Regions from separate parts of the Xylanibacter ruminicola 23 genome, predicted to be linked through region 2. Evidence: riboswitches for the same ligand, from Rfam matches in the RefSeq annotation. Region 2 holds a riboswitch; each other region holds the start of a gene.

Region 1 (10,409 bases), 430 kb from region 2:
AGAACAAGCATTCGGAAAAGCTACTGGTAATTTTACTGCCGAGGAATGGTACCCCGGCGGTGAGCTCGGCACCACCGAGAAGGCCAGCTATTCGGCCATCACTCCTGCTGCTATAGCCGCTGGCATGGAGGAAGACTTCAATACGGGTGAAGGTTTCTTTGAGAAGCTCTACACCTTTGAGCAGGAACCACGTAAAGGCTTAGGTCCTGCATGGGTGCGCAACTCGTGTATCGCCTGCCACCCCAGCTATGGTCACGGCAAGCGACAGACCGAATATCGTGCCAACCAGATTGGCAACGGCTATCTGCTGGTGATTTATCATCCTGATACCAACGGCTACATCACCGAGGTTACAGGTATGCCTCAGACACAGGCCATGTCACCCTTCAAGGCTCCTATCGACGAAAATCAGATAACCATCGACTGGAAGAATGTGACAGCCATGGAGAGCGGACTGCCCATGAAGTTTGAAGATGGCGAGGAGTACGCCCTCATCTATCCTGAAGTAACAATCCCACAGACCGCCTTCAACACCAACCCACTGCCTACCAACTACGAGGTACGACTGGAGTCAACCATCGGTGTTTATGGTACAGGCCTGCTCGATGCCATCAGCGATGAGGATATCGAGGCACAGTGGTTGGCCGAGTCGAAGCATGCCACACTGAACCCTGCCATGTGGGATCAGGAGGCTGGCACCTTCAAGGCGTCTGCCTACTATTCGGCTGCTTATAACGATCTGGGCACATTCCGTGGCTCTCATGGTCCGATTAAGCGCTTCACCTATGCCATGACTCGCGGTTCGCTGCAGGATGGTGCCGGTTCTAACGCTATCTGGAATATCACCAACGTCACCCGTAGCGACCGTCACTTCCTATACACCACCCCAGCATGGGCAAAGGCACAAAGCGAGGATAAGGAGGTTATCAGCTATATCAAAGAGCATGGTGAATCGCCACTCAGCATTCTGCACCCCTACTATGCCGATGGTACCGACGAAGGTATTGCGGCTCGTGTAAACGAGATTCTGAGCTGTTCGTCGATTGCCAAGAAAGAGACTTTCGACAAGTACCTGTTTAACGGTGCACCTTATAATGGCAAGGAAGAGATGAGCGACAAGCAGTACTATCAGTTTATGGTATGGCATCGTGCTCTGGCTGTGCCTGCTGCCCGTAATCTGAACGATGAAGCCGTACAGCGCGGTAAGGATCTGTTCTCGCAGATTGGCTGTGCCCGCTGCCACCGTCCTTCATGGAAGACTGGCAACGACGATATGTGGGTAGATGCCAGCATCAAGGCTTATGCCAAGAGCATTGGTAAGGATGCCAACAAGATGCTGCCACGCTATCCTAACCAGACCATCTGGCCTTACACCGATATGGTTCAGCATCGCCTGATGATGAAGAACGACATCCGCACTGGCTGGTGCCGCACCACACCATTGTGGGGTCGCGGACTGTCGCAGTTGCTTACAGGTGCTAACGATCGTCTGCACGACTGCCGTGCCCGCAGTGTACTTGAGGCTATCATGTGGCATGGTTATTCAAAGCAGTCGGATGCTTACGGACCAACAGAGAAATTCTATCATCTGCCTAAGGCCGATAGAGATGCTGTAATAAAATTCATCGAGTCAATATAATAATCGCACGCCATTTACGTTTTATTATATATGAAGCGAAGTATAATCATTCTATACATCGTGGTGGTTGCTGTACTGGCAGCCGCCACGGTTTTTGAGAAATATCAGGGTACAGAGTATGTATCCAACAATATCTATGGTGCCTGGTGGTTCTCGGCCTTATGGGCTTTGTTAGTAGCCATCAGCATATTCTGGCTCATCAAGCGTAAGGTGCGTCGCCCATCGGTAATGGTGCTACACCTGTCGTTTGTAGTTATCCTGGCAGGTGCCCTGCTCACGCATCTCACCGCCGTAAGAGGTGTAGTACCTTTACGTCAGGGCGTAGCCACCAACACATTCCTAACACGCGACATGCACCTCCACCAGTTGCCTTTCAACATCTGTCTGGAGCATTTTGACGTAAAGTTCTATGAGGGGACAGAGATGCCATCCGACTATATCTCGCAGGTTACCATCGATGGCAAGCCCTTTACCATCTCAATGAATCAGATTGCCAGTTATAGGAATATCCGCCTGTATCAAATGGACTACGATGCAGATATGCAGGGTAGTATCCTGTCGCTGAATTACGATCCATGGGGCATCCCCGTAACCTACTGTGGTTACGCCTTGCTGTTTGTATCGCTCATCTGGATACTCATCGATCCTAAGGGCAGGTTCCGCGAACAGCTGGCTTTGCTGCGCAATCATCGCCGACAACTGAATATCTTTGCAGCTGGCATCGCGGCATGCTTCTTATTCCTGATGTATCACTTCTTGAATAAGTACTCGCCTGAGAACCACCCCATGCCTGTACTCAACTCGCGTTTGCTGCCCATCCATATTGCAACTATCATGCTGGCTTACACCCTATTGTTGTTTGCCTGCCTCAGCAGTCTGGTGGGTATTATTTCTGCCAAGCATCGCCAAGGCATGCAACACCTGTCGCAGATGCTGCTCTACCCTGCACTCACCTTCTTAGGCTTTGGTATCTTTATCGGTGCCATCTGGGCCAACATCTCGTGGGGAAACTACTGGTCGTGGGACCCCAAAGAAACCTGGGCACTCATCACCCTGATGATTTACGGCATCCCCGCCCATCGTAGCATCAAACTTAATCACAACGTGTATATGGTTCTGGCATTCCTCACCATCCTCATGACTTACTTTGGTGTAAACTACTTCTTAGGCGGCATGCACTCGTACGCTTAAGGATACTCCAATACCTATTTTATATTAGTTCTTTTTATTGAACACCGAAAGGTGCGCGATGCTTAAAACACTCTGTTTTAGGTATTGCGCACTTTATTTTTTCGCCGTACCTTTGCACCGTCGAATTAAAAGTATAACAATGAGAACAGAAAGAAACATCCCAACGGAACTCAAAGTACTGATGAACCACATCTACGAGCTGAATAAAGGCGTGCGCCAGATGGTACTGTTTACCTGCAATAAAAAGTATGGTAACCAGGCTGTTGAACGATTGGAAAGCCAAGGCATACCCTACGTGCTGCAGCCTGCAGGTCAGCAGAACCTGAACGTTTACTTTGGGCGTCGCGAATGCCTGGATGCCATCCGACTCATTGTTACCCGTCCGTTGAACCAACTTACACCTGAAGAGGATTTTATTCTTGGTGCTATGTTGGGGTACGACATCTGTGCCCAGTGCGAGCGCTATTGCAAACGTAAAGGACAATGCGACGGAAACTGCAAATGTAAGAATTAAACCACATAATGATAATATAAAGTAATGAATTCAACTATTGTAATTTATGGTTCCTCTACAGGAACATGCGAGGCCATCGCAGAGAAGATAGCCTCGAAGCTGGGTTGCGAAGCCTTGAATGTACAGGATCTTTCGGCCGAAACCGTTGCCGCAAACCAGAATCTGATCTTAGGTACCTCTACCTGGGGAGCTGGCGAACTGCAGGACGATTGGTACGACGGTTTGAAGACCTTACAGGGTGCCGACCTGAGCGGAAAAACTATCGCCATCTTTGGTTGTGGCGACTGTTCTACCTATAGTGATACATTTGTAGGTGGTATGGGTGAGCTCTATAACGGCATCAAAGACAGCGGTGCCAACTTTATTGGTAGCGTTGAAACCGATGGTTACACTTTCGACGATTCTGAAGCAGTTATCGACGGAAAGTTTATTGGCCTGCCTCTCGACGACATCAATGAGGACGACCAGACCGATACACGTATCGATGCCTGGTTGGCAGCTATTACTCCAAGTCTTTAATCACAGGTGTAAATTTATAAATAAGTATTTGTTTAGTTAGGGTAAAGGTGGCTAGTCGAGACGACCAGCCACCTTTCTTTTTTCGCATCTTTGCGGCATAAATTAACAATCATTGTTTCTATATAGCCACTAAACTTTGTGGTTATAGTGTCTGATAAGACACGCTACACCAATGGTTGCGAGCAAAAATTCCAAAGCTACTACTAAAATGTATACCATAGTAATTTGATTATAAATTAGGTGAAACAGAACATATCCAATTTTCGAGATTGCATTGGGGCGTTTCAGCATATAGCTGTTCGCCAACAATGTGCGCATGGCGTTCACGCAGTTCATGGCAAATTTTATCTGCATCATGATTCAGTTTGTTACCTAATGCCACTAACACGGCAAAGTTCTTTCCACTTAGGCTAGCACCACGCAACGTTTGACAAGCCCACTGCCAATGGGGAGTCATACTTCCATCAGCCATAAACTCTAATGCAAGAACAAAACTCTGGCAGTTTTCTATCTGCCTGTTGTTAATACTCTGTACGCTGATAGTTTCAGCGCCAAGCTTGTCGGCTATTTCTTCTGCAATAGCCTGACAACTGTCGTATACCACGACGATTGATTCATGTTTCATACCCACAAAAATTAAGTTGCGCCTCACGCCCTTACATCGAGAGCATTTAGCAAATACCGAAAAAGGCTGGTCTTCAGACTTTCCTCCACTCCCAAGCGCCTTCTCACCCAAACGGGCAATGGCATTGATGCTTAGGAGCCATAATGGAGTTCACTGCTGCGGGACAGTCGGAGATTCTCACTCACATTCCCAATTAATCGCGGCTAAGCGAACCTTTACGGGCGAAGGTCGAGGCTATGCCTCAACGTTCACGTTATGTCGAGGCGTAGCCTCAACTTTCACATAGACTCATTCTTGAATCACGTTGCAAATATACAACATTATTCTTATACGCCAAACAAAAAATCAAAAATAATTTGTTTTATACAAAAAAAGGCCCCAGGCCTTCTATCCGTTAGCGAGATAGTTGGCCTGGGGCACGTTTGGCAGTTAACGCTTCGTTCCATTACGCACTGCACTTCATTGTCAAAAGGATATTGATCATTAGGTTATATCTATTACTTAAAAAAAAGAAAGAGCGATTAAATTTTCTGGTTGCAAAGGTAAGGCAAAAAATCCATTCCCACAAGGGTTTAGACAAATAGTCGGGTGGTTTCAGACAAATCGTCGGACATTTCAGACAATCTGTCGGACAAAACGACACGTCGTCGGACAAATTACACAACTTTTGGTACTTAATTTCAAGATAATGATAGCAAAACACACGATAAAACTACATTTTGTTTTGTGGTTTTAAACAATTTTATATCTATAATAGGTGTAGTTATCGCGAACAAATACCCGACTATTTGTCTGAAACCACCCGACCATTTGTCTGTGCTATTGCAGATACTGTCTTTTTGTTATATCTTTGCACCAGAAATTTAAAAACAAAAGTAATAAAAGTATGGAAACAAATCTAATTATCCTGATGGCATTCGCCTTAATAGTGTTGGCAATGATTGTAAGATTGTGGGTACTCGACATGAGCCACAATGGTAAACTGTAATAGTATATATCTTAAAAAGATGCATTTCAATATTGGTGTGATAAACTTCTAAAAACATGGAAATAGCGCTGATGGTTCTGTTAGTCGTCGCCGTGATATTATTTATCCTGGTGGTAAGAATGTTGGTGCTCGACATGACTCACAATGATAATTAATGCTAACTAAATTCAACTGGCTACGCAAAAAGAGTTTCGGCATGTATTCGGTTCTCTCTGCCGGTGGTTACAGATTCTAAATCTTTATGAATGGAATATTGAAGGGGGAAAAGATAAAAACTTGATTTTTTATTTGGGTTTTTAGAAAATAACCCGTACCTTTGCACCTACAAACTATTTATCATGAAAATTTGTAGGTGCATATATTTAATAAGTATAGCTATCATCCTTACCGTGCTCACGGCCTGTGGCGGTAAGGGCGGTGAAAAACGAGGCGACATCCCCGCAAAGCGCATTTCCACACGTGGCGACAGTATTGCTCTGGCTGCTAGATTTTCTGGCGACTTTGAGCATTTCCTGGCCGTTACTGACAGTTTGGCCGAAGTTGGCGAACTCTCGCCGATACGTGCCGAAGGCTATCGTGGCGTAGCTTATTTCCAGATGGGACAGATGGATAAGTGCATCGAGTGCTTCCGTCGTGTTGTTTCTATCGAGAATCCTCCTGCCGAGGACTTCTGGGAGTACATACATGCAGGCACTAACCTGGTTATCATGCTAACCACCGATCGCGACTACGATAATGCCATGCGCACTGCCCTCCTGCTTATCGACAAGCTGAAGGATGTGGACAATCCATACTGTCCTGTCGAATTACAGACGCTTTACTTAAGCCTAGGCGACACCCAGATAATGTTGGAACGCTTCGACGAAGCCAAGAAGAGTTATGACGATGCCTATCTGTGGGTACTTCGCACAGTTAACGACTCTACAAACCGACCGATAGCAGCCAGCATTCAAACCTTAGAGAATATCGCCGTTAGTCACATCAATCACCACTTGAATGAGGCCGGCGTATGGGTAGATCGCATGGACTCGCTTGTAACTATCTATGAGAAAGAGCCCAAGCCGATTGAAAAAGAATTAAAAACACTGCGTGCCTTAGTTTGGCTGCATCGTGCACAAGTGTACCAGATGAACGGAAAAACAGCCGAAGCCGCCCGCAATTATGCCCAATATATGAAAACCGACTTTGGACAAACACTCGAGGGACGCATCAACGGCTGCGGATACCTGGTAGAAGCCCGTCGCTATGCCGAAGCTGCCGACAACTATACCGAGCTCGACCGTTTTATTAAGGATTGGGGTTATGAATACGATTTAGAAACCATCGGTCAGAATCTGCTGCCTAAGTTCCGTTCCAACTATTTTGCCGGACGTAAGGACTCGGCCCTCCATGTGGCCATGCAGATAGCCGAAGTCTACGATACGGCCCTTGTACGCCAGAAGCGTAGCGAAAGTGCCGAACTGGCTACCATCTACGACACGCAGGGCAAGGAGCGCCAGATAGCAGAACAGCGCGCCCAGAACCGATTCGTAACAGCCATCAGCATTGCCGTCACCACAGCAGCTTTACTTATCCTGGCTTTCGGTCTCTATGCCTTCCTGCAGTGGCGCATCACCCAGCGACACAACCGCATCCTGGCCCGACAGATTACCGAGGCCGTAGAGTATAAGGAGAAATACAAAGAACTGAAAGCCGCTAACCGTTCGGCCGAATCAACAAATTCACCAAAGGTCGAAGCTGAAACTGCTGAACCAAGTACAATTGGAGCAGGACTTAGCATCTCTGATTTCACGACACTTACCGACGAGCAGTTATTCCTCTGCCTGCGCGATTTGATTGAAAACGAGAAACTGTTCTTGCAGCCCGACTTTGACCGACAGTCGCTCATCGATCGTACAGGCCTGTCGAAGGAACGCATTGGTGCCGCCTTTGCACAGGGTAGCGATAGTGTTTCGCTGCCAGCCTACGTTCGCGAACTGCGCCTCGATTATGCTGTAAGTCTGATGAACAGCCAGCCCGACCTGAACGTTGAGCAGGTAAGTCAGGCCAGCGGATTTACCAATGCCGACACCTTTACCCGCAACTTCCGCACCAAGTACGGCATGACGCCAACCACCTATAAACAAACAAATAACAACGCGTAAAAAAAATAACATATGGACAGAATGAAAAAACTACTTTTATTAATGCTTGCTGCCATGACAGCAACAATCAGTACACAGGCACAGACAAAGCGATCGGCCGACTTCAAAGCTAAGTATCAGCTGAAGGAGGTCGTAGTGATGAGTCGCCACAACATCCGCTCACCACTGGCATCGGGCGGTGCCACCTATATGCGAGTAACGCCTTATGAATGGTTTAAGTGGACATCGCCAGGCAGTCAGTTATCATTGCGTGGCGGCGTACTTGAAACAGAGATGGGACAGTTTTTCCGCAAATGGTTGGTAGGCGAAGGACTGCTGCCCGACAACTACCGTCCCGATGGCGACGATGTGCTGTTCTACGCCAACTCTCGCCAGCGTACATTTGCCACAGCTAAGTATTTCTCAGCCGGATTCCTGCCCTTCGCCAACGTGGAGATTAAGCACAAGTACGAGGAGGACAAGATGGATCCCTTGTTTACGCCACAGTTCACAAAGATGAACGATACCTACCGCCAGCAGGTTCTCGCCGAGATAAACGCCATGCACAACGGTCCACAGGCTTGGATGCAGTCTGTACAGCCCACCCTAACGCTGGTAGAGGAAATCATTGATATGGCGCACTCACCAGCAGCGCAGAACGACACAACGCACTTCTGGTACGATGACACGCAGTTTACATTAGAGAAGGGCGACGAACCAAAGATGACAGGCGGCTTTAAGCTGGCCAATAGCGTAGCCGACGCTCTGGTGCTGCAATGCTACGAAAGCGAGAGCTTGTCGGCCTTCGGCCATGAGTTGACTCAGGAGCAATGGCGAGCCATCTGCGGCATCAAGGAGGTATACGACGCTTTGCTCTTCACAACTCATAGTGCTGCCGTAAACCTGGCTTACCCATTAGTGAGTCGTATCCGTGAAGAACTGCACCACGACCGACGTAAGTTCACATTCCTCTGTGGTCACGACAGCAATCTGGCCAGTATCGGTGCAGCCCTGCGTCTCGTATATCCAGAAACCGAACAGGCTCTGGAACTACATACCCCCATCGGTTCTAAACTCGTGTTCGAGAAGTGGAGCAACGGTACAGATGAGTACGTTGCCATCAATCTGGTATATCAGTCCGTCAGTCAGTTACAGAACCGCACATTGCTTTCTGTCGAAGAGCCACCTATGATTCTCCCCGTCACCATCGAAGGACTGACGGCTAATAGCGATGGACTCTATCGTCTGTCAGATCTCGATGCCCGCATGGCCGAAACAATGACGGAATACGATGCCATCAAAGACACCGAGGCTTCCGCCATCCCAGCTCCTGCCACCACCATTCCCTCCGGCTCTGCCCGTTCCTACACACTCAGCGGAACCCTGGCTCCTAATAGTTACCGAGGAATCGTTATCGAACAAGGCCATAAGACCGCAAGAACAAAATACTAGTTTTTAAGTATTGCACACCCTACCAATAAGTACTGAGCGCAAACAGCGTATGGCCCAGAAGATTCTGGCAGCCAAACGCCGCATCGAAATAACAATGCTATCGGAATAAAAAAAATGGGTGACCAAACGGTCACCCACTTTTTATTAACAAACAACTTAAAGTGGATAATCTTCGAATGCATAAAGCACTGTCGAGAGATAGCGCTCGCCAGTATCAGGCAGCAGCACTACTATCTTCTTACCCTTATTCTCAGGACGCTTAGCCACCTCGGTAGCAGCATAGAGGGCTGCACCTGCCGAGATACCTACCAGCAGACCTTCCTGCTGAGCAATCTCACGACCTGTACGGATAGCAGCGTCGTTCTCTACATCAAACACCTCGTCGATAACAGTTGCATCGTAGGTCTTGGGAATGAAACCTGCACCGATACCCTGAATCTTGTGAGGACCGCTCTGACCGCCGTTCAGTACAGGGCTCGACTTGGGCTCTACAGCGATAATTTTCACGTTTGGATTCTGCTCCTTCAGATACTTACCTGTACCGCTGATAGTACCACCAGTACCTACACCGCCGATAAAGATGTCGACCTGTCCATCGGTGTCACGCCAGATCTCAGGACCTGTAGTAGCATAGTGCTTAGCAGGGTTAGCAGCGTTCTCAAACTGCTGCAGAATCACAGCACCAGGGATAGAGTCGCGCAGTTCCTCTGCAGCGCGGATGGCGCCTGGCATGCCGTCTTTACCAGAAGTGAGTCGTACCTCGGCACCATAGGCTTTCACAAGGTTTCGGCGCTCTACACTCATGGTTTCAGGCATGGTAAGGATCAAATGGTAGCCTTTGACGGCTGATACCAGTGCCAGTCCTACGCCCGTGTTTCCAGAGGTTGGTTCGATAATGGTTGCACCTGGCTTCAAGATGCCTTTGGCCTCTGCGTCTTCAATCATCGCCAGTGCGATACGATCTTTTACGCTACCACCAGGATTAAAGAATTCTACCTTGGCAATAACAGGAGTCTCCAGACCCTTTGCCTGTGAAAACTTGTTGAGCTCAAGAAGTGGAGTGTTGCCGACGAGCTCTGTCAGCTGTTTTGCGATTTTACTCATAATCCTTACCTTTTTTATAAAATTAATAACAAATAAATCTCTCTCTTCAATATGATTTTTATCACACTGCAAAGGTACGACGTTTTTTGCAGTCTCACAATCCCTCTTGTGTGGCATTCTATATACCAAACGTTTGGTATATTGTTGAAAAACGGGGATTTTACTCCCCGTTCCCGTTAAATTTGGTCAAAAGCCTGTGACAAGTCGGCAATAATGTCGTCGATGTGCTCAGTACCGATACTCAAGCGGATGGT
Region 2 (10,409 bases):
CTGGCCACACGATGCACAGGCTGCCAGCTTTGTGTATCAGAGTGCCCCAACCAGGTGTTGCGTCCTAGTAGCGATTTAATGCACCTGATGCAGCCCACCATGTCGTACGAGCACGGCTATTGTCGCCCAGAGTGTACGCGTTGCTCTGAAGTTTGTCCTGCAGGTGCCATCCAGAAGGTTGATAAAGAAGAGAAAACAGCCATCCAGATTGGTCATGCTGTTTGGATTAAGAAGAACTGTGTTCCCATTACCGATGGGGTAGAGTGCGGCAACTGTGCACGCCACTGTCCTTCGGGTGCTATCGAAATGGTTCCACTCGATGAGAACGATGAGGAATCACCAATGGTTCCTGCAATCAACGAGGCTGCATGTATTGGCTGCGGTGCCTGCGAGTATGTTTGTCCGGCTCGTCCATTCTCAGCTATCTATGTCGAGGGACACGAAGTTCACAAGAAGATTTAAGGAGGATAATTTATGGAAAAGAAGAATATAACACGCCGTGCGTTCCTTAAGCTCTTTGGAGCAGGATCAGTAGCTACAGCCGCTACACTTGCAGGATGCAAAAGTGGCAATAAGGCAGGTAGTCAGGCAAAACAAGAATATAGGAACCAGGTTGAACCACCTGTTGGTCAGATGACCTATCGCGTTAACCCAAAGAATAAGGACAAGGTTTCTATTCTGGGCTATGGTATGATGCGCCTGCCATCTAAGGTGGATAACAGCGATGAGTTTGATCAGGACATGATTAACAAGCAAATCGATTATGCCTTGGCTCATGGTCTGAACTACATCGATACATCGCCTGTATATTGTCAGGGAAAGTCAGAGCGCTGCACAGGTATCGCCCTGAGCCGCCACAAGCGTAGCGAGTACTTTGTGGCCACCAAACTCTCCAACTTCAACCACGACTACTGGTCATTCGAGAAGTCGAAGGAGATGTACCACAACTCTATGAAGGAGCTGCAAGTTGATTACATCGACTACTATCTGCTGCATGCTGTAGGTGGCAGCATGGAGGAATTTAACGGGCGCTATGTGGATAATGGCATAATGGACTATCTGCTGAAGGAGCGCGAGGCAGGCCGCATTCGTAACCTGGGATTCTCGTTCCACGGTAAGCAGGAAGTGTTCGACGAGGTGCTGGCCCTCGACGAGAAGTACCATTGGGACTTTGTACAGATTGAGCTGAACTATCTGGATTGGGATTATGCCAACGAGATTAGTCAGAGCAACGTAGATGCCAGTTATCTATATGCCGAGCTGCAAAAGAAAGGCATACCTGCAGTTATTATGGAACCGCTGTTAGGAGGCCGATTGGCTAACCTCCCACAGTATCTGATGACAGAACTGAAGAGTCGCGACCCAGAGCGTAGCGTGGCATCATGGGCTTTCCGCTATGCAGGCACCAACGAGGGCGTACTTACCGTATTGAGCGGTATGACCTATATGGAGCACCTGAAGGATAACCTGCTCTCGTACTGTCCGCTGAAACCACTTACCGAAGAGGAGATGCGATTCCTTGACAAGGATATCGCTCAGAAGATTGTAGGTCTCGAAAACATTCCTTGCAACGATTGTAAGTACTGCATGCCTTGTCCTTACGGTGTGGATATACCAGCCATCTTTGTACACTACAACAAGTGCAAGAACGAGGGTTCGCTGCCTATGGGAGTGGGCGATGCTGAGTATCGCAAGCATCGTCGCCAGTATCTCATTTCGCTGGACCGTGTAGTTCCTCGCGATCGCCAGCCTGATCATTGCATCCAGTGCGGCCAGTGTGAGCCTCATTGTCCACAAAGCATTCGCATTCCACGCGAACTGGCAAAGATTGATGAGATGATTGAGAGCTTGAAGCGCAACCCAGAGGGCCCAGAAGTATAAAAAGTGTAGAAAATTTGGTTAATTGCCTAATTTGCAGTACCTTTGCACCCGAAATAAACGTTTATAGAAGAAAATGGCATTAAAATGTGGTATTGTAGGACTGCCAAATGTGGGCAAGTCTACCTTGTTTAATTGTCTGTCGAGTGCCAAAGCTCAGGCAGCAAACTTCCCTTTTTGTACAATCGAACCCAATGTGGGTGTAATCACTGTACCTGATGAAAGACTGACCAAACTCGCTGAGTTGGTTCACCCAGGACGTATCGTTCCTGCTACCTGCGAGATTGTAGATATTGCAGGTCTCGTAAAAGGCGCCTCTAAGGGCGAAGGATTAGGCAATAAATTCCTTGGAAATATCCGCGAAACCGATGCTATCATCCACGTACTGCGTTGTTTCGAGGATGAAAATATCACTCACGTTGATGGCACTATCGACCCCATCCGCGATAAGGAGATTATCGATACAGAGCTTCAGCTGAAGGACCTTGAGACTATCGAGAGCCGCTTGGCTAAGACCGAGAAGGCCGCAGCTGCTGGTAATAAGGACGCTAAGATCGAGGCTACCGTACTACACGCTTATAAAGAGGTGCTGGAGCAGGGTAAGAATGCCCGTATCGTAGAGTTCGAAAGCAAGGACGAGCAGGATTGCGCTCGCAATCTGTTCCTGCTCACTTCAAAGCCTGTGCTTTACGTTTGTAACGTAGGCGAGACTGATGCTAAATCAGGTAATGCCTTTACCAAGAAGGTAGAGGAGCTGGCAAAGGAAGAGGGCGCAGAAACCATGGTGATTGCCGCTAAGACCGAAGAGGATATCGCTGAACTGGAGAGCTACGAGGACAAGCAGATGTTCTTGGAAGAGCTTGGCTTAGAGGAGAGTGGTGTAAACCGACTGATTAAGAAGGCTTATGCGCTGCTGAACCTCGAAACCTTTATCACCGCTGGTGAGATGGAGGTGAAGGCTTGGACCTACAAGAAGGGCTGGAAGGCTCCACAGTGTGCAGGTGTGATCCACACCGACTTTGAGAAGGGCTTTATCCGTGCCGAAGTAATCAAGTACGACGACTATATCCAGTATGGCTCTGAGGCAGCTGTACGCGAGGCTGGTAAGCTGGCCGTTGAGGGTAAGGAGTACGTAGTACAGGATGGCGACATTATGCATTTCCGCTTTAACGTATGATGAATCTACTCAACTATATCCTTTGGGATCCAAATCTGGTTGCATTTAAACTGGGCCCTTTTTCAATTCGCTGGTACGGACTGATGTGGGTCATCGGATTGGTTGTGGCCTACCTCTTGGTTCAGCGCCTCTACAAGGAGCAGAAGATTAAGGACGAATATTTTGATCCGCTCGCATTCTACTGTTTCTTCGGCATCCTGATTGGTGCTCGTCTGGGTCATTGCTTATTCTACGAGCCCGATTATTTCCTGACTTCAAGCAAGGGAATAATTGAGATGATACTGCCTATCCGTTTTGGCGATGATGGCAGTTGGCTAGGACAAACATTTGGCTTTCACGTCATCGGCTATGCTGGTTTGGCCTCGCATGGCGGAACTTTAGGCTTGATGATTGCCCTCTGGATGTATGTACGCAGAACCAAACTGAGCATCTGGACGGTGCTCGATAATATAGCGATTGCCACAGGTTCCACGGCCTGCTGTATCCGCTTGGGCAACCTGATGAACTCAGAGATTATCGGCAAGATTACCGATGTACCCTGGGCATTCATCTTCGAGAAAGTTGATGCCGTTCCACGCCATCCAGGACAGTTGTACGAGGCCATCGCCTACGCCATCTTGTTTGTCATCATGTGGACTCTGCATAAAAAGAAGCCTGAGAAGATTGGTACTGGCTGGTATTTCGGTTTCTGTCTCACCTATATCTTCACCTTCCGCTTCTTCATCGAATACACCAAGGAGGTACAGGAGGCCTTCGAGGCATCGCTTCCCATCGATATGGGACAGATACTCTCTATTCCCTTTATCATATTGGGAACCTACTGCATGATAAAAGCCAAGAAAAAGGCTTAATAAGACATTTCACTGGTTTCAAACATAGAAACTGCCAGTTCCTTGCGGGGAAACTGGCAGTTTCTTTATTGGGAAATAACTGTTTACGGCAAGGAAACTACTTGCCAGAAACAATCTTTTTGATGTCATTCAACTTGTTGAGAGCCTCGATAGGGGTGAGGTTATTCACATCAAGGCCTAGGATTTCGTCGCGAACCTGACAGAGCACTGGGTCATCAAGCTGGAAGAAACTCAACTGCATACCCTCACGCGAACCAGCAATCTCCTTAGTAGGCTTACCGGCAGTGCCTACCTGGGCATTATCCGATTCAAGCTGCTTCAGAATCACATTAGCACGCTTTACGATGGAGCGAGGCATACCAGCAATCTCTGCTACATGGATACCAAACGAGTGCTCAGAACCACCACGTTCCAATTTACGCAGGAAGATAACCTTGCCATCAACCTCTTTAACTGATACATTGTAGTTCTTGATTCGAGAGAAATTCTTCTCCATCTCGTTCAACTCATGGTAGTGAGTAGCAAACAAGGTGCGAGGATGACCTTTGGCATTCTCGTGCAGATACTCTACAATCGCCCATGCTATCGAAATACCATCGTAAGTACTGGTGCCTCGACCTAACTCGTCGAAGAGTACCAGCGAGCGCGATGACACATTATTCAGGATGTTCGAAGCCTCAGTCATCTCTACCATAAAGGTTGATTCGCCCAGCGAGATATTATCGCTGGCACCTACACGGGTAAAGATTTTATCTACCAAACCGATTCTGGCGGCCTCTGCGGGCACAAAGCAACCTATCTGGGCCAGCAGCACAATCAATGCAGTTTGGCGCAGCAGGGCCGATTTACCAGCCATATTCGGACCAGTGATAATGATAATCTGCTGACGTTCGTTGTCTAACAATATATCGTTGGGCACATAATACTCGCCAAGGGGCAGTTCCTGTTCGATTACAGGATGGCGACCTTGTCTGATATCAATCACCTCCGACGAATCGATTACGGGGCGTATATACTTGTTCTCCTCAGCCGCCTTGGCAAAGCTGAGCAAGCAATCCAAACGGGCAATGATATTAGCGTTTATCTGAATCTGTGGGATAAACTCCTGCATGCTCATAATCAGATCGTTGAAGAGCTTGCCCTCTAACGACAGAATCTTATCCTCAGCACCCAGAATCTTCTCTTCGTACTCCTTCAGTTCCTGAGTGATATAGCGCTCGGCCTGGGCCAGTGTCTGCTTACGAACCCACTCGGGTGGAACCTGCTCCTTATAGGTATTACGCACCTCGAGATAGTAGCCAAACACGTTGTTATAGCCTATCTTCAAGCTCTGGATACCAGTTTCCTGAGCCTCGCGCTCCTGTATCTTCAGCAGATAATCCTTACCGCTATAGGCTATGCTACGCAACTCGTCGAGTTCGGCATTCACACCGTCGCGAATCACGCCACCCTTTGCCACCAGCTGTGGGGGATCGTTCTGAATCTCCTTCTCGATACGGTCGCGCAGCGATTCGCAAAGGTTCAGCTGCTCGCCAATACGGTTCAGCGTTGGGTTCTTGGCATACAAACAAGCCGTTTTAATGGGCTGAATGGCCTGCAGGGCAGTCTTGAGCTGCACCACCTCGCGAGGCGATACTCTACCAACGGCAGCCTTCGAGATAATACGCTCCAAGTCGCCAATACGATGTATCTGATCGTCGATACACTCACGGAACTCGGGCTCGCGATAGTAATACTCTACCACATCCAGTCGCTCGTTAATGGGCTTTTCATCCTTCAGAGGGAAAACCAGCCAGCGGCGCAGTAATCGGCCTCCCATTGGGCTCACCGTCTTATCAATCACATCAAGCAGTGACTTTCCATCCTCTTGCATGGGGTAAACCAACTCCAAGCTGCGGATGGTGAACTTATCCAGTCGCACGTACTTATCCTCTTCGATACGGGAGATAGAAGTGATATGTCCTATCTGAGTGTGCTGTGTCTGCTCGAGATACTGCAGAATGGCACCTGCGGCAATAACACCCGACTGCAGATGATCTACACCAAAGCCTTTCAGGTTCTTTACGTTAAAATGCTGTAATAGTTTCTGCTTACCTGTCTGATCGGTAAACACCCAATCGTCCAACTGGAACGTAAAGTATTTAGTACCAAAGTTGCGCTCAAAATCCTGTTTGCGATTACGATCGTAAAGCACCTCTTTGGGCGAAAAGTTGCCCAGCAGTTTCTCTACATAATCGGCAGTTCCCTCACCTGTCAGAAACTCACCTGTCGAGATATCAAGAAAAGCCACACCAAAGCTCGACTTACCAAAATGGATAGCCGCCAGGAAGTTGTTCTCCTTGTAATTCAGCACGTTATCGCTCATGGCCACACCAGGTGTAACCAACTCGGTAATGCCACGCTTAACAAGCTTTTTTGTGAGTTTGGGGTCTTCCAGCTGGTCGCAGATGGCCACACGTTTGCCAGCGCGAATCAGCTTAGGCAGATAGGTATCCAAGGCGTGATGAGGAAAACCAGCCATTTCATCGCCTTTGCCACCAGCACCGTTACTACGATGTGTTAAGGTGATACCTAATATCTTTGAGGCAGTAATAGCGTCTTCGCAATAGGTTTCATAAAAGTCGCCACACCTGAAAAGCATGACTGCATCTGGGTGTTTCGCCTTCAAATCAAAGAACTGTTTCATCATAGGGGTTAGTTCTTTCCCCGCTGTTTTTGCCATAACTACCTAAATTTAAATCTGAGCGGCAAAGTTACTCCTTTTTTCGCAAACAGCAAAATTTTAGCCTTAAATAATTGTTATGTTCCCGTTTATTTGTATCTTTGCCAGCAAGATGAAGAAACTCGTTATCATATCGCTGATGCTTTGCTGGATGCTGTCGCTTTCAGCCCAATTCCTAAATTCGGGCGACACCATCGCTATAATCTCGCCTTCAAGTGCAACCGATACTGCTACCATTAATGGCGGCATCCAAACCTTAGAGAAGTGGGGCTATCCATGCATCGTGGCGCCCCATGCACTGGCCGATTATCATGGTTTTGCAGGCACTATCGATGAGCGACTTAGCGATTTGCTGTGGGCTTTACGCACACCATCCATCAAGGCCATCATGTGTTCGCGAGGCGGCGATGGAGCTGCCCATCTGCTTTCCCGTATCTCATTAGATACACTCCAGCAGTATCCAAAGATGATTATCGGATTCAGCGATGTGACGGCGTTGCTGTGTGCCCAGGCTAGGGCAGGCGTAATGGGTATTCATGGTTCGATGTGTCATGCATTGAAAACCTACGAGGGCAACGATACCGTGAGTCAGGCTTTACGAGGCATGCTTGCTGGTCATCTGCCCACCTATCGCATTGCTCCCCATCCCTTAAACATAACAGGTAAGGCCGAGGGCATTATCGTTGGTGGTAACATGAGCGTTTTCAACAATCTGGCAGGCTCTGATTTCGATCCGCTGTTTATCGATGGAATCGTACTATTTATTGAAGATACAGGCGAGGGCATGAGTAAGGTAGACCGCATGCTGCATAACATCGAGATACGTGGCTTACAGAAACACATCCGAGCCGTTATTGTTGGGCAGTTCAACAAATACAAACACCCCGAAAACGGTTTCGACGACATGTACGCCCTGCTCAACGAGTACCTACAGCATTGGCACATCCCCGTATGCTACAACTTTCCTGTAGGTCATGCCCACCTAAAAAACTTCCCCCTCCTAACAGGCGCCAAAGCCACATTAGAAGTAAACCCCGATGAGGTAGTGCTAGATTACAATAATTCCCATTAGAGGAACATTTTGTTCCCACGTTGGGAATGAAACGTTCCCAAACTGGGAATCAAACATTCCCAAGTTGGGAATATTTTACGTGCTTTAGATGGCAAGGGGGAGTATAAATCAAAAAAACTGAGTAAAACTATTTATTTTGAGAATAATTATTGTATCTTTGCAGCTGTAATCGGTTCTCCTGATGTGGAGATTAATAGGGAATCGGGTGAGAATCCTGAACAGAATCCCGCCGAAAGGCACCTACCCGTGGCCTTTCCTGCTGCTGTAAGTCGTCCTTTATGAGGCGCAAACATGTATGTCACTGAGATTTTTGGGAAGACGTTTGCTGCCAGACGATAAGTCAGAAGACCTGCCGATGAAACTTTAGCCGCTTGCCTATCTCTGGGGTTAGATGGCGATGGCAGAATAAAAGATGATGAATCGAGCATTCACATTGGCAATGGCTTGCGTGTTGACGATGACAACGGCAGCACAAAGCAAGTTAGATTCCGTACAGCATGTGCGGGAGATAATTGTTGTGTCGAAGCCTGCCATGCGCGAGGTGGTACCCAGTCAGAAACTGAAGGGCGAACTGCTGGAACAACTGAACACGCACTCTGTGGCCGATGCGTTGCGCTATTTCTCAGGTGTCCAACTAAAGGATTATGGCGGCGTGGGCGGCATTAAAACAGTAAACATCCGCTCGATGGGTACGCATCACTTAGGCATCAGCTACGATGGTGTGCAGTTAGGTAATGCGCAGAACGGACAGATTGACTTGGGCCAGTTCTCACTTGATAACGTAGAGGATATCACACTTTATAACGGCCAGAAGAGTGCCATCTTCCAGCCCGCCAGCGATTTTGGAAACGCCGGTTCTATCTATATCCGTACCAAAGCGCCTGATTTCAAGAAAGGCGAGAATACCCATCTGCGATTTAAAACCCAGTATGGTTCAAGCGATATGTTCCGCTTTTCTACCCTTTGGGAGCAGAAACTGTCATCAACCATCAGCTCATCGGTAAGTGCCGGCTTCTTAACAGCCAGCGGTAAGTATAAGTTCCATTACGAGCGAAAATATCCTAACGGACAAACGGCTTGGGACACAACGGCTGTGCGACAGAACGGCGATATACATGCTGAACGTATCGAAGCAAACCTGTTTGGCCGATTGGAGCAGGGTAGTTGGCAGCTTAAGGGTTATCTATATAACTCAGCCCGAGGCATTCCTGGTGCCATCGTAAACAACGTATGGCGACGTGGTGAGCGCCAACAGGATTTGAACACCTTTGTACAAGTCGATTATAATAAGAATATAGGCGATGGTTTCAGCACCCGATGGCTGGCCAAGTATGCCTATTACAACACCCACTACGTAAACAAGGATACCACCCAGCTACCTGTTGACAATCGTTACAAGCAGCAGGAGTTCTATCTTTCTACAGCCAATGTACTGGAGCTGCTACCCAACTGGAGTGCATCGCTGGCCTACGATTTTAAGTGGAACAAACTGAATGCTGATATCTACAACTTTGCATACCCCACACGCATCTCTAATCTGGTAAGCTTAGCCACAGCTATCGACTACAAACATCTGAAGGCGCAGGGCTCTATCCTGGCTACCTTTATCCACGACAAAACCCACCGCAGGGGTGAGTTTGCAGGCTTAAACAGCAGTCATTCGCTATCTAAACTCACGCCGGCGCTATTTGTTAACGTGTATCCCTTCCGAGGCACCTTCTTCTCTATGCGAGCCTACGTAAAAAAGAGTTTCCGCATGCCGACCTTCAACGACCTGTATTATACCGATATGGGTAATGCCAACCTGGTGCCCGAGAGCGCCTTGCAGTACGATGCCGGCTTTGCGCTTAACAAGCACTTTGAGCATAGTATCATTCGCCATGCCGAGATGCACTTCGATGCCTATTATAATACAGTACACGATAAAATTGTGGCTTACCCCAAGGGGCAGCAGTTCCGTTGGACGATGCTGAACTTAGGTAAAGTTCACATCAAGGGAATAGATGTTGAGGCCGAGGCCGATTTCAAGATTGGTAAGGATCTGATAGCTACCACTCGTGCCCAGTACACTTATCAGGATGCACGCGATGTTACTGATGCCGAAACCTCGTATTATAAGCATCAGATACCCTACATCCCCTGGCACTCAGGTTCTGCTATTCTGGGTCTTACCTATAAGAACTGGAACCTGAACTACTCGTTTATCTATGCGGGCGAACGCTACGACGAGCAGGAGAACATTATCTATAACCACATGGAACCTTGGTACACCAGCGACCTGAGTCTGGGAGTTTGGTGGAAAGTAAATAGTGTGCTGATGAAAGCGCACTTGGATGTGAACAATCTCTTAGGTCAGGATTACGAGGTAATCGTAAATTACCCCATGCCTGGTCGCAACTATGCACTAACATTAAGCGTTGAGATATGAAGCAGCTAGCGTACTACATATTAACCCTGTTGCTCCTTTCGGCCTGTCGCCAGGATGTGATGATAGTGCCGATGGAGAAAAGCGATCCAGGCGGTAAAACGCAGCAGGGCGATATCATAGGTATGTATCTGCTGAATGAGGGCAACATGGGATCGAACAAGTCGTCGCTCGACTATCTCGACCTGTCGGATTCTACAGCCCACTATTATCGCAACATCTACTCGCAGCGCAACCCAAGTACTGTAATGTCGCTGGGCGATGTGGGTAACGACTGTCAGATA
Region 3 (10,409 bases), 1.8 Mb from region 2:
ACTGGCGATTTCGCTGCCAGCATCGCTAATCTGTATGATGGCTATTTTTTGCATGATAATATCTCTATGGGGTTATAATCATTTAATTGTATGTGTTGGGGTGGGAATTGCTGCAAACCGAGTTCGGCACAGGCTTCATCCCAAAGCTGATGACTGTCGGTGGTGACCTTCGGTGAGGTGACGCTATTGAATACAATGATGCCGTTATCTGATATGACTGTCAGCAACTTAGCTATGATTTCTTTAAGTTTTCCTCCATGACCGCCTATGAATACAGCATCAGGTTGGGGCAGGCCTGATACGTCTGTCTTTAGGAAGTCGCCTATATGGGTATGGATGCCTGGCGCGCCAAACTTCCGAGTGTTCTGCTGGATGATGGATTCGCACTCAGGACGAATCTCGAAAGCCTCTATTTGCAGGTGTGGGAACTGCAGGCGCGCCTCGATGCTGACGCTACCTGTGCAGAAGCCGATATCCCAGAGCACATGGCGACCGGTCAACTGGAGGGCCTGCAGCGTCAACAAGCGGATGGGCATCTTGGTGATCATCTTTTCGCGCCCGTCGAGGAGTGTGAAGGCTGCATCGGGAATGCCGAATGGTCGTGGTGGCACTGCGCCACGGTGTTCCAGGATGATGCAATTAGGCATGGCAAAATCACGATGGATTGCCTCTTTCGGCGAAAGCGTAGAAAGGTGCTCTTCCGATGGATTGCCTAATTTCTCGCCCACGTGCATGATGAAATCGGTATATCCGTAGTCGGTCATGCGCTGGGCTATCGTGGCAGGTGTATGTTCACGGTCGGTTAGAATACCTATCTTCGGTGCGCGCTCGATGAGTGCTCTGTCGAATTCTGCCCAGGGGCGCCCTGTGAGCGACACGATACGCATGTCGTGATAGGGCATCACCAATCGGTGGGCCAGCAACTGCAGCGAGTTGAAGGTAGGATAGACGATGATTTCAGCATCTGGAATCTTCCTACGAATCGTATTCGCAAACCCAAAGAACAGCGGATCCCCAGAAGCAAAGACGATGATTTCTGTTGAGTTTCTAGTGTTCTCGCTTTGCGAGCGACCAAAGGTCGAGTGGAGTGATGCATGTTGAGAGTACTTATCAAATACGGCATCGAGCGGTACAGTGATGTCTATCCATTCGGCATCTGCAGGCAGCAGCGGGGCTACAATCTCATGGTGGCGCTTGCCGCCAGAAAACACCTTTCCATCGCGTATGATGGCCATCACCTCAGGGGGAAAATAGGGGTTGGGGTTGTCTGTGATACCGATGACGATGAATTTCATAGGATGCTGGGTATTTGATAAAGGTGCGTGTAGCTGGCTAGTACGTTGTGATATCTGAAAATTGGCGTTGGTACAGGCTCACCTTTAGCGTTATAGACTTGGGTGATACTCTCAGGGGTATCGCCGATGAATTGCGTGTAATGGAATTCGTGCCCTCGATAGGTCTTGCCATCGAGGGTGAACTGGCGGTAGCCTAAGGACAGCTTGCGATCAGCTTTGCGGGCAGTGATCGAGTAGGGCAGTACACCGCACATGGGGAAACTTCCATCGTCGGTAATGATGGCTTGACAGAGGTACATCATACCGCCACATTCGGCAACAATCCTGCCGCCATCTTCCGCAAATTTTTTGATAGCATGCAGACAAGCCTGATTGGGCACTAATGCCTCCAGGTGCTTCTCAGGATAACCGCCTGGCAGATAGAGCAGGTCGATGCCATCAAAAGTTGGCACATCTTTCTCAGGATCGAAGAAAATGACGTCGCCAAACTGGTCTAAAGTCTCCTGATAGATGAACGAAAAACTTTCATGATTCCTGGCTATAAGCGTTTTCGTTTCCAGATGCCGGAACTCGCAGTTTCTTGTTTGGGACTTTACCTCGTCATGGAGCGTGGTAGTGAGACTTTTGAGAGATGGGAGGTCGATATTCTCCTCTAAAAGGGCAGTCAACTGGTCTGACTCGGGTAGTTGTGAGAAATCGAGCCCCAGATAGCGTGAATTTTGCTCCAGGTCGGGCGATTTAGGCAGGTAGCCCAGGCACTTGACATGGAGCTCATCGCACACTTCGCGCAGCATGTTGAAGTGGCGCTGCGAACCAACTTTGTTAAATATTATACCAGCGATACGAACGTCGCCGCGGAAGTGGATAAAGCCCGATAAGAGGGCTGTCATCGAGTAGGCTGCCGATTTAGCATCGACCACCAGAATCACGGGAATATCAAGCACGCGGGCGATGTCGTACGACGAACCCAGTTCGCGATCGTAGCCATCATAAAGGCCCATCATACCTTCGACGATACAGATGTCAGCATCAGTCCCGTAGTGCGCAAATAGCGCGCGTACGTGTGCGGGCGTAGTCATAAAGGTATCGAGATTGACCGACGGGTGCCCACAGACAGCTGTGTGGAATTTAGTGTCGATATAATCGGGCCCGCACTTGAAGGGCTGCACCCGGTAACCGTTCTGGGTGAACCACTGCATCAGGCCTCGGGCAATGGTTGTCTTGCCTGAACCACTGGTGGGTGCTGCTATCATAAACGCTGTCTTGTTCGACATCTTCTGAAGTTGATTTGGGTGCAAATATATAAATTTTCTGCTAAATATGTGTGGTTAACCGAAAAAAGTTGTACCTTTGTCGCCAAAATAAGGTCATCTGGTGGCCGATGCCACTACGATGAAAAGGGAATACGGTGAGAATCCGTAACTGTACCTGCAGCTGTAATCCTCGCAAAAAGGGTTTGCCTGTATAACGCCACTGAGCCACAGGCTCGGGAAGGTAAGACAGACTGAGGAAAGTCAGAAGACCTGCCGAATGTCAATTGAAGATTGACAATTTAACTTTAGACCGTTCAGGAGTTAGCGGTTGTGATAATTTGATAGTAATGAAACTAGGGAAGCAATTGGCAATAGGCCTGAGTTTGCTTGCTATTGGTGCAAATGCCCAGACCGACATTTGGCGTGCTGATAGTTTGCAGGAGGTGGTGGTGACAGGTACTGGTACGCAGCACCTGCTGAAAGATGCGCCCGTGCAGACCGAAGTAATCAGTCGCCGGCAGTTGCAGCAGTATGCCGGCAAGAGTATCGAGGATATCCTGTCGGGACTCACGGCATCGTTCGATTTCAGCGAGAACGATATGAGTAGCAGACTGCAGATGAATGGTCTGGGCAACGCGTATGTGCTGATACTGATAGACGGTAGGCGCCTGCATGGTGATAATGGTGGCGAGAACGACCTGAGTCTTATCGACCCGCATAATATCGAGAAGATAGAAATCGTGAAGGGTGCCTCGAGTGCCCTCTATGGCAGTGATGCGATAGCTGGTGTGATCAATATCATCACCCGCAAGCATCGCGAACAGGGCGTGATGGTGGAGAACACCACGCGCGTAGGCACTTATGGCGACATCAGGCAGCATAACGGCGTGGCGCTCAACTATGGTAAACTGTCGAGCTACACCAACTTCCAATTGCAGCACTCCGACGGTTGGCAGAACACCGCCGAGGAAGCTATCCAACAAACGGAATACCACATCACCGACTCGCGCAACAAGACGGTGAACCGGCATACCAACTGGCAGATAGCTGAGCGACTGACTTATCAGCTCACGCCTGCCATCGAACTCTATGCCGACGGTAGCATCTACTGGAAGCGCATCTATCGCCCCTGCGGTCATCATCCCGGTGTGGACGTGAAGACATGGGATCTGCAGTACAACAATGCGTCGGCGTCAGTAGGTGGTAAGTGGAAGCTGAACAAGACCGACGTGATTACGCTGGATGCCGACTGGAAGAAGCATGCCTATAACTACGCCTATACCGACACCACGCTGACGGATGGCTATGTGAACGGCCGTTTTACCAATTATTTCCCTTACTTCCCCGGTGATAAGGAACTGCAGAGCGACCAGCGACTGACTAACATCTCGCTGAAAGGAATCTTTGCGTTGCCCTATGAGCAGCAGTTGAGTGCCGGACTGGAGTATCGCTACGACTGGTTGAAAGCGCCGATGCGTGTGGCTGGCGGAAAAGCGACTGACAATACCGAAGCACTGTATGTGCAGGACGAGTGGGCACTGCTGGATCCACTCCACATCACAGGCGGTTTGCGACTGACCCGCAATGAGGGATTCGGCACCCGACTGACACCCAAACTGTCAGCCATGCTGAAGTTGGGCGACCTGCGACTGCGAGCCACCTGGAGTCAGGGTTACAAGACACCTACGCCTAAGGAGTTGCACTATCAGTATATCAAGAATATGAATGGTGTGTATCTCTACCTGGGCAATGAAGACCTGAAGGCACAGACCTCGAATTATTTCGGTGCCAGCGTGGAATATACCATCGGGCACCTGACGCTGACCTTGGCGCCTTATATTAATAAGGTGGACCGCATGATCACGCTGGTGACCATACCTACCAAGCAGGCTCCGGGCGAACTGATTACGAAATACGACCCCATCCGTGTGCGTCAATATCAGAATATGGAAGATGCCAAGACCTATGGCGTGGATTTCACCGTGCGCTATCAGGGTAAGCACTTCACCGCTGGTGGTAGCTACAGCTATCTGGACACCGAAGCCAACCAGTATGACACTGAGAACGACGTGATGCAGAAGGTGACCATCGACGGTATGGCGCATCACAAGGCTAACGTATATGCCACCTGGAATCATCAGTTCTCAAAGAAATACCAGTTGGGCGTGGGTATCTACGGACGCTTGAGCAGTAAGCGCTACTATCAGATAGACGGCGACGGCAAGGGTTATCAATTGTGGCGACTCTCAACCAATCATCAGATAGGCCGACTGCTGAAAGTGGATGCCGGTATCGACAACATCTTTGATTTCGTGGACCGCACGCCTCACGGACTGCATTTGGGCACCACCTCGCCAGGCAGAACTATCTATGCCTCGCTCACGCTGAGATTCAATCAAGGTAAGAAACTATCAAATAAGTTTAAGTCTAATTTTAATTACAACAACAATGAAACAGATTAAGTTTTTGATGCTGGCCATGCTGACAGTAGTGGGCAGCGCACTGTTTACAGCTTGCGACAGCGATGATGACAACAAATCAACACAGTCGAACTATGACAGGTATCAGCAGGCTGTGAACCAGACAGTGAATGCACAGAAGAAGAGTGACAAGGTGATCCTGCTGGTAGCCTTCGGTTCTACCTGGGAACAGGCCTATGACACCTTTGATAAGGTGGTGGATGACTACAAGGCTCAGTTCGGTGGATGGGATGTATATCTCTCATTCTCTTCGGCCATCTGTATCAACAATGCCCGTGCGGGTGAGAATGTGGAACCTAAGGACTATTACGACCCCGAGCACTGGCTCACCGCTATCGGTCTGGCTGGTTACAAGCAGGTGGTGGTACAGTCGCTGCAGGTAATCCCTGGTGAAGAGTATCGCCGTGTGCGCGACAGCTATGTGAAGGACTTTATGAACAACCGTAATGGTGACTTCACTGATGCTTACATGAAGAGTCTGGACCGCCAGGTGGTTGTAGGTACCCCACTGATGGCTGAGGAGAGCGACGCCAAGACACTGGCTACCACACTGAACAACGAGGCTGACGTGAAGGCCGCTGTGGCTCAGGGTATCGTGGCTTTCATGGGTCATGGTAATCCAGAGGGTTACGACTACTATGGTGGTAACGTGCGCTACCTGCAGCTCGAGGAGTATCTGCGCGAAATCAATCCTAACTTCTATGTAGGTACCGTTGATATGGACGAGACTTATGCCGAGGATGTTCTTAACCACATTGCTGGTGGCACATTCGACTATCAGATTGGCGATGTAACCAAGACCATATCTTATCCTGAGAATGCAAGCAAGAAGGCTCAGCTGTTTGTGCTGATGAGTATCGCCGGTGATCACGCCCACAACGATATGGCTGATGATGAGGATGATGAAAGCTGGTTCTCTATGTTTAATGCTGCAGGCATTGAGACTGCTGCCTATGAGACCAACTACACTGAGGCTTGCTGGAAGAAGTATAAGAGCGGCGAGGAGTATATCCCCGGACTGGCTGAGCGTAGTGCCGTGCGCAAGTTGTGGATGAACCACACCCGTGAGGCTATCGCCAAGCTGGGCACCGACGACGCCCTCTCGACTCCTACAACAGCTGCCGAATAATTAAGATTAGTTTTGTTAAATGAGGATTAAATATTTCTCGTTCCTGGTGGTACTCCTTTCGGGGAGTACCGCCTTTTCACAAATTCATAAGACGGACTCGAATGCTGTCCGTCGTTCGTATAACCTAAATCCTGTGGTTGTCACTGGCTCTGGTCATCACCAGCGCCTGAAATCAACAGCCACACCAGTAAGAGTGCTCTCCAGTCAGGAGATGCGTGAACAAGGTATCACGACCTTCGACGGCGCACTCACACGCATGATGCCGCAGGCATCGATGGCTCCCAGCAGCATGGGGAGCTTCCTCAGACTGAACGGACTTGGCAATAAATACATCCTGATTCTGATAAACGGTCAGAAACTATCGGGCGACATCTCAAACAATGTGGATCTGAATCGTATCAACATGTCGCGCGTAAAACGTATCGAGGTGCTTGATGGGGCTGCCTCGTCACTCTATGGTAGTGATGCCATCGCGGGTGTCATCAATATCATCACCGATCAGCCTACACAGGATATGATGAGCGTCAGCAGCGACACGCGTGTGTCGGGGCATGGCGTGCTCACAGAGTCGGTTGGTCTCGACATCTTCAAGAATGGCTTCGGTTCCTACACCTCGTTCATGCATGATAGGGCCGACAGTTATCGTAACAACGACCTGGAACTGGTGAAAGGTTCCGACACAGAAACTCAGGCGTCGATAGCCCCGCTGTTCACCGGCTATCGCTCTGATATCATCGGACAGAAATTTACTTATACCCCCAATAAGCATTTGGCGCTGAATGCGGGTATAGACTATTCATATAAGATAACCGATCGCCCAGAAACACGCAGCGATATCACTGGCGGTACCGACTACGAGATGCGCTACAAAGGACTGCGATGGAACGTGGGCGGAATCTATAAGTTTACGGCCAAGAACTCGATTCAGGCCGATTTCGTGGTGGACCGTTTCCGTTATGGCAAGGAGTATGATGTGGCCACGAAGACCAATGCCATTGGCGACTACGTGCAGTCGAAGAAGCAGCGCATGATGGAGGGACAGTTGAAAGCCATCCTGGGACTGACAGCGCACTCTACCACCATCTTCGGTGCCGACTGGCGCAAGGAGTATCTCAATGCCACCAGCGGTAATATCGACAGTCATGTGTATTCGCTCGCTGCCTATGCCCAGCACGAGATGACGCTGCTGAAGAACCTGACGGCGACACTGGGATTGCGACTGACGCATCATGAGACGTTTGACCAGCATCTCACACCAAAAGCCACACTGATGTATGCACCGGGAAACTTCAGATTCCGAGCTACTTACTCTGCCGGTTTCCGTGCACCTGGGCTCGATGAACTCTACTACCACTATTTCTCAGTGAATCGTGGTAAGGCACAGATCAGCTTTGGCAATCAGGACCTGAAGCCTGAGAAGAGCAACTACTTCGCACTGAATGCTGAATATCGTACACAGGCTCTGGCTGTGAGTGTGACGGGCTATCTGAACCGTATCAACGATATGGTGGTGAAACAGAATGTGGATGTGGATGATGCCAGTAGGCAGATGCTCATGACAGAATTCCCGGAGATGACACAGGACCAGGCCGACAAGATGGTGAGCTACGCCCTGTATCAGAACAGTGATAAAGGCGACGTGAAGGGTGTGCAGATGAATGTGTCGGCTAATCTCTTCAGTGGTTTCAACCTCTCAGTCAACTATGTTTATACGTATACCCGCACCCATAGTGGTGAGGTGTGGACGGTGCTGGAGCGCAGTATGCGCCACGCTGCTACGGTGGCAGCCAACTACCATCATGCCTGGGGCAAATATGCACTCACCGTGAACCTGAATGGACGATTGCAGTCGAAGACTTATTATACGGGCAGTTATGAAGATGCGCCTGGTTTCGGTTTGTGGAACCTGCATACCACGCATGCCTTTGATGTGGCCAAGTGGGCTTATCTGGAGCCTAGCATCGGTGTAGATAATATCTTCGATAAGGTTGACCGTCGCTTAGACTCTTCTACGCGCAAGTATGCGCTATACACACCAGGACGCATGCTGGTGGTAGGACTGAAAGTAAAATTCAAAAACTAAGAGGATATGGGAAAGATTATCGTAGCTGGCATTGGTCCTGGTTCGCAGCAGGACATCACACCTGCAGTGCTCGAGGCAGTGCGACAGGCCGACGTGATAGTGGGCTTTCAGTATTACTTCCAGTTTATCATGCCTTATGTAAAGGCCGACTGTGAGTGTATCGACACGGGTATGAAGAAGGAACGCCAGCGCGCTGCACAGGCTTTTGAACTGGCCGAACAGGATAAGACGGTGGTGGTGATCTCTTCGGGTGATGCCGGCATCTACGGTATGACGCCCTTGATCTATGAGATGCGCCGCGAACGTGGCTCGGATATCGAAATCGTGTCGCTGCCGGGCATATCCGCCTTCCAGAAGGCTGCCTCACTGTTGGGTGCGCCTATCGGGCATGATATGTGTATCATCTCGATGAGCGACCTGATGACGCCTTGGGAGGTGATAGAACGTCGCATAGTGGCGGCTGCGATGGGTGACTTTGTGACGGCGGTCTATAATCCCAAATCGCATGGGCGCTACTGGCAGCTGTATCGCTTGCAAGAGATATTCCTGCAGCATCGTTCGGCTGAAACCCCTGTGGGCTATGTGCGCCAGGCGGGTCGCGACGACGAGGTGGTGAAGTTGACGACTCTCGGCGCTTTCGACCCTGAGGATGTGGATATGTTTACCGTCATCATCATCGGTAATTCCCAGTCCTATATAGCTGACGGCCGCCTGATTACGCCACGCGGTTACTACCGTGAGGTGGTGGCTGAAGGCGAGAAAGTGGGGCAGAACATCATGATAACCTCATTCCTCACCATCGCAAAGGAACTGAAACGACAGGACTATCCGCTCGACCATAAATGGGCACTGCTGCATGCCATCCATACTACAGCCGACTTTGATATGGAGAATATCCTGTATTCTGACGAAGGGGCTGTAGAAACGCTCTATCAGAAGGTGAAGGATGGCACACTGAAGACGATCATCAGCGATGTGACGATGGTGACCAGTGGTATCCGCAAGGGAGCGGTAGAGCGACTGGGTCTTGAGGTGAAATGTTATCTCTCAGACCCACGTGCTACTGAGATGGCAGAGCACTTGGGTATCACGCGTACGCAGGCTGGCATTCGTCTGGCCGTGGAGGAGCATCCTGATGCACTGTTTGCTTTTGGCAATGCACCAACAGCGCTTATGGAACTGTGTGAACTGGTGCGCAAAGGCAAAGCGCATCCAGCCGGTATCATCGCGGCACCTGTGGGGTTTGTGCATGTGTGCGAGTCGAAACACATGGTGAAACCTTTCCGCGATATTCCCAAACTGATAGTGGAAGGACGTAAAGGCGGTAGCAATCTGGCTGCGACACTCTGTAATGCGATTCTGACTTTTGATGATGCTGCACAACTAAAACCTGGTCGCGACTTATGAAGAAGTTACACCCCCTGATGTTCGTTGGTACAGGCAGTGATGTGGGTAAGAGCATCCTAGCTGCAGCCTTCTGTCGCATCTTCCGTCAGGATGGATATGCGCCAGCGCCTTTTAAAGCACAGAATATGGCGCTTAACTCTTATGCCACACCCGACGGTTTCGAGATAGGACGTGCACAGGCTGTACAGGCCGAGGCGGCTGGCATCCCTTGTGAGACGGATATGAATCCGCTACTTCTTAAACCCAGTTCTGACCATACGTCGCAAGTGGTGCTGCATGGCAAGCCATTGGGCAACAAGCATGCCTACGACTACTGGCGGCGGGGCTGTTCCGATATCGATTACCGACAGGAAGTATGCGGAGCCTTCGATCGCTTGGCGGCTCGCTATAATCCCATCGTGATGGAGGGCGCTGGCAGTATCTCGGAAATCAATTTGCGTGCAACCGACTTGGTGAATCTGCCGATGGCACGCCATGCGCAGGCGGATGTGATACTGGTGGGTGACATTGATAGAGGTGGCGTGTTTGCATCGGTCTATGGCAGTATTGCACTGCAGACACCTGAGGATAGAAAACTCATCAAGGGTATTATCATCAATAAGTTTCGTGGTGATATGCGTCTTTTCGACGAGGGGCGACGGATGCTCGAGGATCTGTGTGGAGTACCTGTGTTAGGCGTGGTGCCATACTATAAGGATATCTATATCGACGAGGAGGATTCGGTGGCGCTGGAGCAGAAGCGCCGGCAGTTGATAGCTGGTA

What was found. A riboswitch is a leader RNA that binds a small molecule or an ion and turns the genes downstream of it on or off. The one in region 2 is predicted to bind cobalamin.
Positions count from the first base shown of each region.
Region 1: it holds a riboswitch for cobalamin, as region 2 does, so the genes downstream of both, PRU_RS14335 (NADPH-dependent FMN reductase family protein) here and PRU_RS12875 (TonB-dependent receptor) in region 2, are expected to answer to the same signal.
Region 3: it holds a riboswitch for cobalamin, as region 2 does, so the genes downstream of both, PRU_RS05650 (TonB-dependent receptor plug domain-containing protein) here and PRU_RS12875 (TonB-dependent receptor) in region 2, are expected to answer to the same signal.

Region 1 covers NC_014033.1:3,444,796-3,455,204, reverse strand. The annotation lists gene PRU_RS14355 (di-heme oxidoredictase family protein) at 1-1,639, shown strand, start outside; gene PRU_RS14350 (cytochrome c biogenesis protein CcsA) at 1,670-2,830, shown strand; gene PRU_RS14345 (DUF2023 family protein) at 2,970-3,344, shown strand; gene fldA (flavodoxin FldA) at 3,369-3,863, shown strand; gene PRU_RS14335 (NADPH-dependent FMN reductase family protein) at 4,093-4,488, opposite strand; cobalamin riboswitch at 4,536-4,720, opposite strand; gene PRU_RS14330 (helix-turn-helix domain-containing protein) at 5,815-7,620, shown strand; gene PRU_RS14325 (histidine-type phosphatase) at 7,642-9,051, shown strand; gene cysK (cysteine synthase A) at 9,208-10,155, opposite strand; gene PRU_RS14315 (O-acetylhomoserine aminocarboxypropyltransferase/cysteine synthase family protein) at 10,332-10,409, opposite strand, start outside.
Region 2 covers NC_014033.1:3,018,819-3,029,227, forward strand. The annotation lists gene PRU_RS12845 (4Fe-4S binding protein) at 1-462, shown strand, start outside; gene PRU_RS12850 (aldo/keto reductase) at 475-1,881, shown strand; gene ychF (redox-regulated ATPase YchF) at 1,955-3,055, shown strand; gene lgt (prolipoprotein diacylglyceryl transferase) at 3,052-3,906, shown strand; gene mutS (DNA mismatch repair protein MutS) at 4,004-6,628, opposite strand; gene PRU_RS12870 (S66 peptidase family protein) at 6,741-7,700, shown strand; cobalamin riboswitch at 7,854-8,071, shown strand; gene PRU_RS12875 (TonB-dependent receptor) at 8,116-10,128, shown strand; gene PRU_RS12880 (YncE family protein) at 10,125-10,409, shown strand, end outside.
Region 3 covers NC_014033.1:1,267,192-1,277,600, reverse strand. The annotation lists gene cobM (precorrin-4 C(11)-methyltransferase) at 1-54, opposite strand, end outside; gene PRU_RS05660 (bifunctional cobalt-precorrin-7 (C(5))-methyltransferase/cobalt-precorrin-6B (C(15))-methyltransferase) at 42-1,295, opposite strand; gene PRU_RS05655 (cobyrinate a,c-diamide synthase) at 1,292-2,569, opposite strand; cobalamin riboswitch at 2,651-2,840, shown strand; gene PRU_RS05650 (TonB-dependent receptor plug domain-containing protein) at 2,896-5,010, shown strand; gene PRU_RS05645 (sirohydrochlorin cobaltochelatase) at 4,997-6,157, shown strand; gene PRU_RS05640 (TonB-dependent receptor plug domain-containing protein) at 6,177-8,240, shown strand; gene cobJ (precorrin-3B C(17)-methyltransferase) at 8,247-9,647, shown strand; gene PRU_RS05630 (cobyric acid synthase) at 9,644-10,409, shown strand, end outside.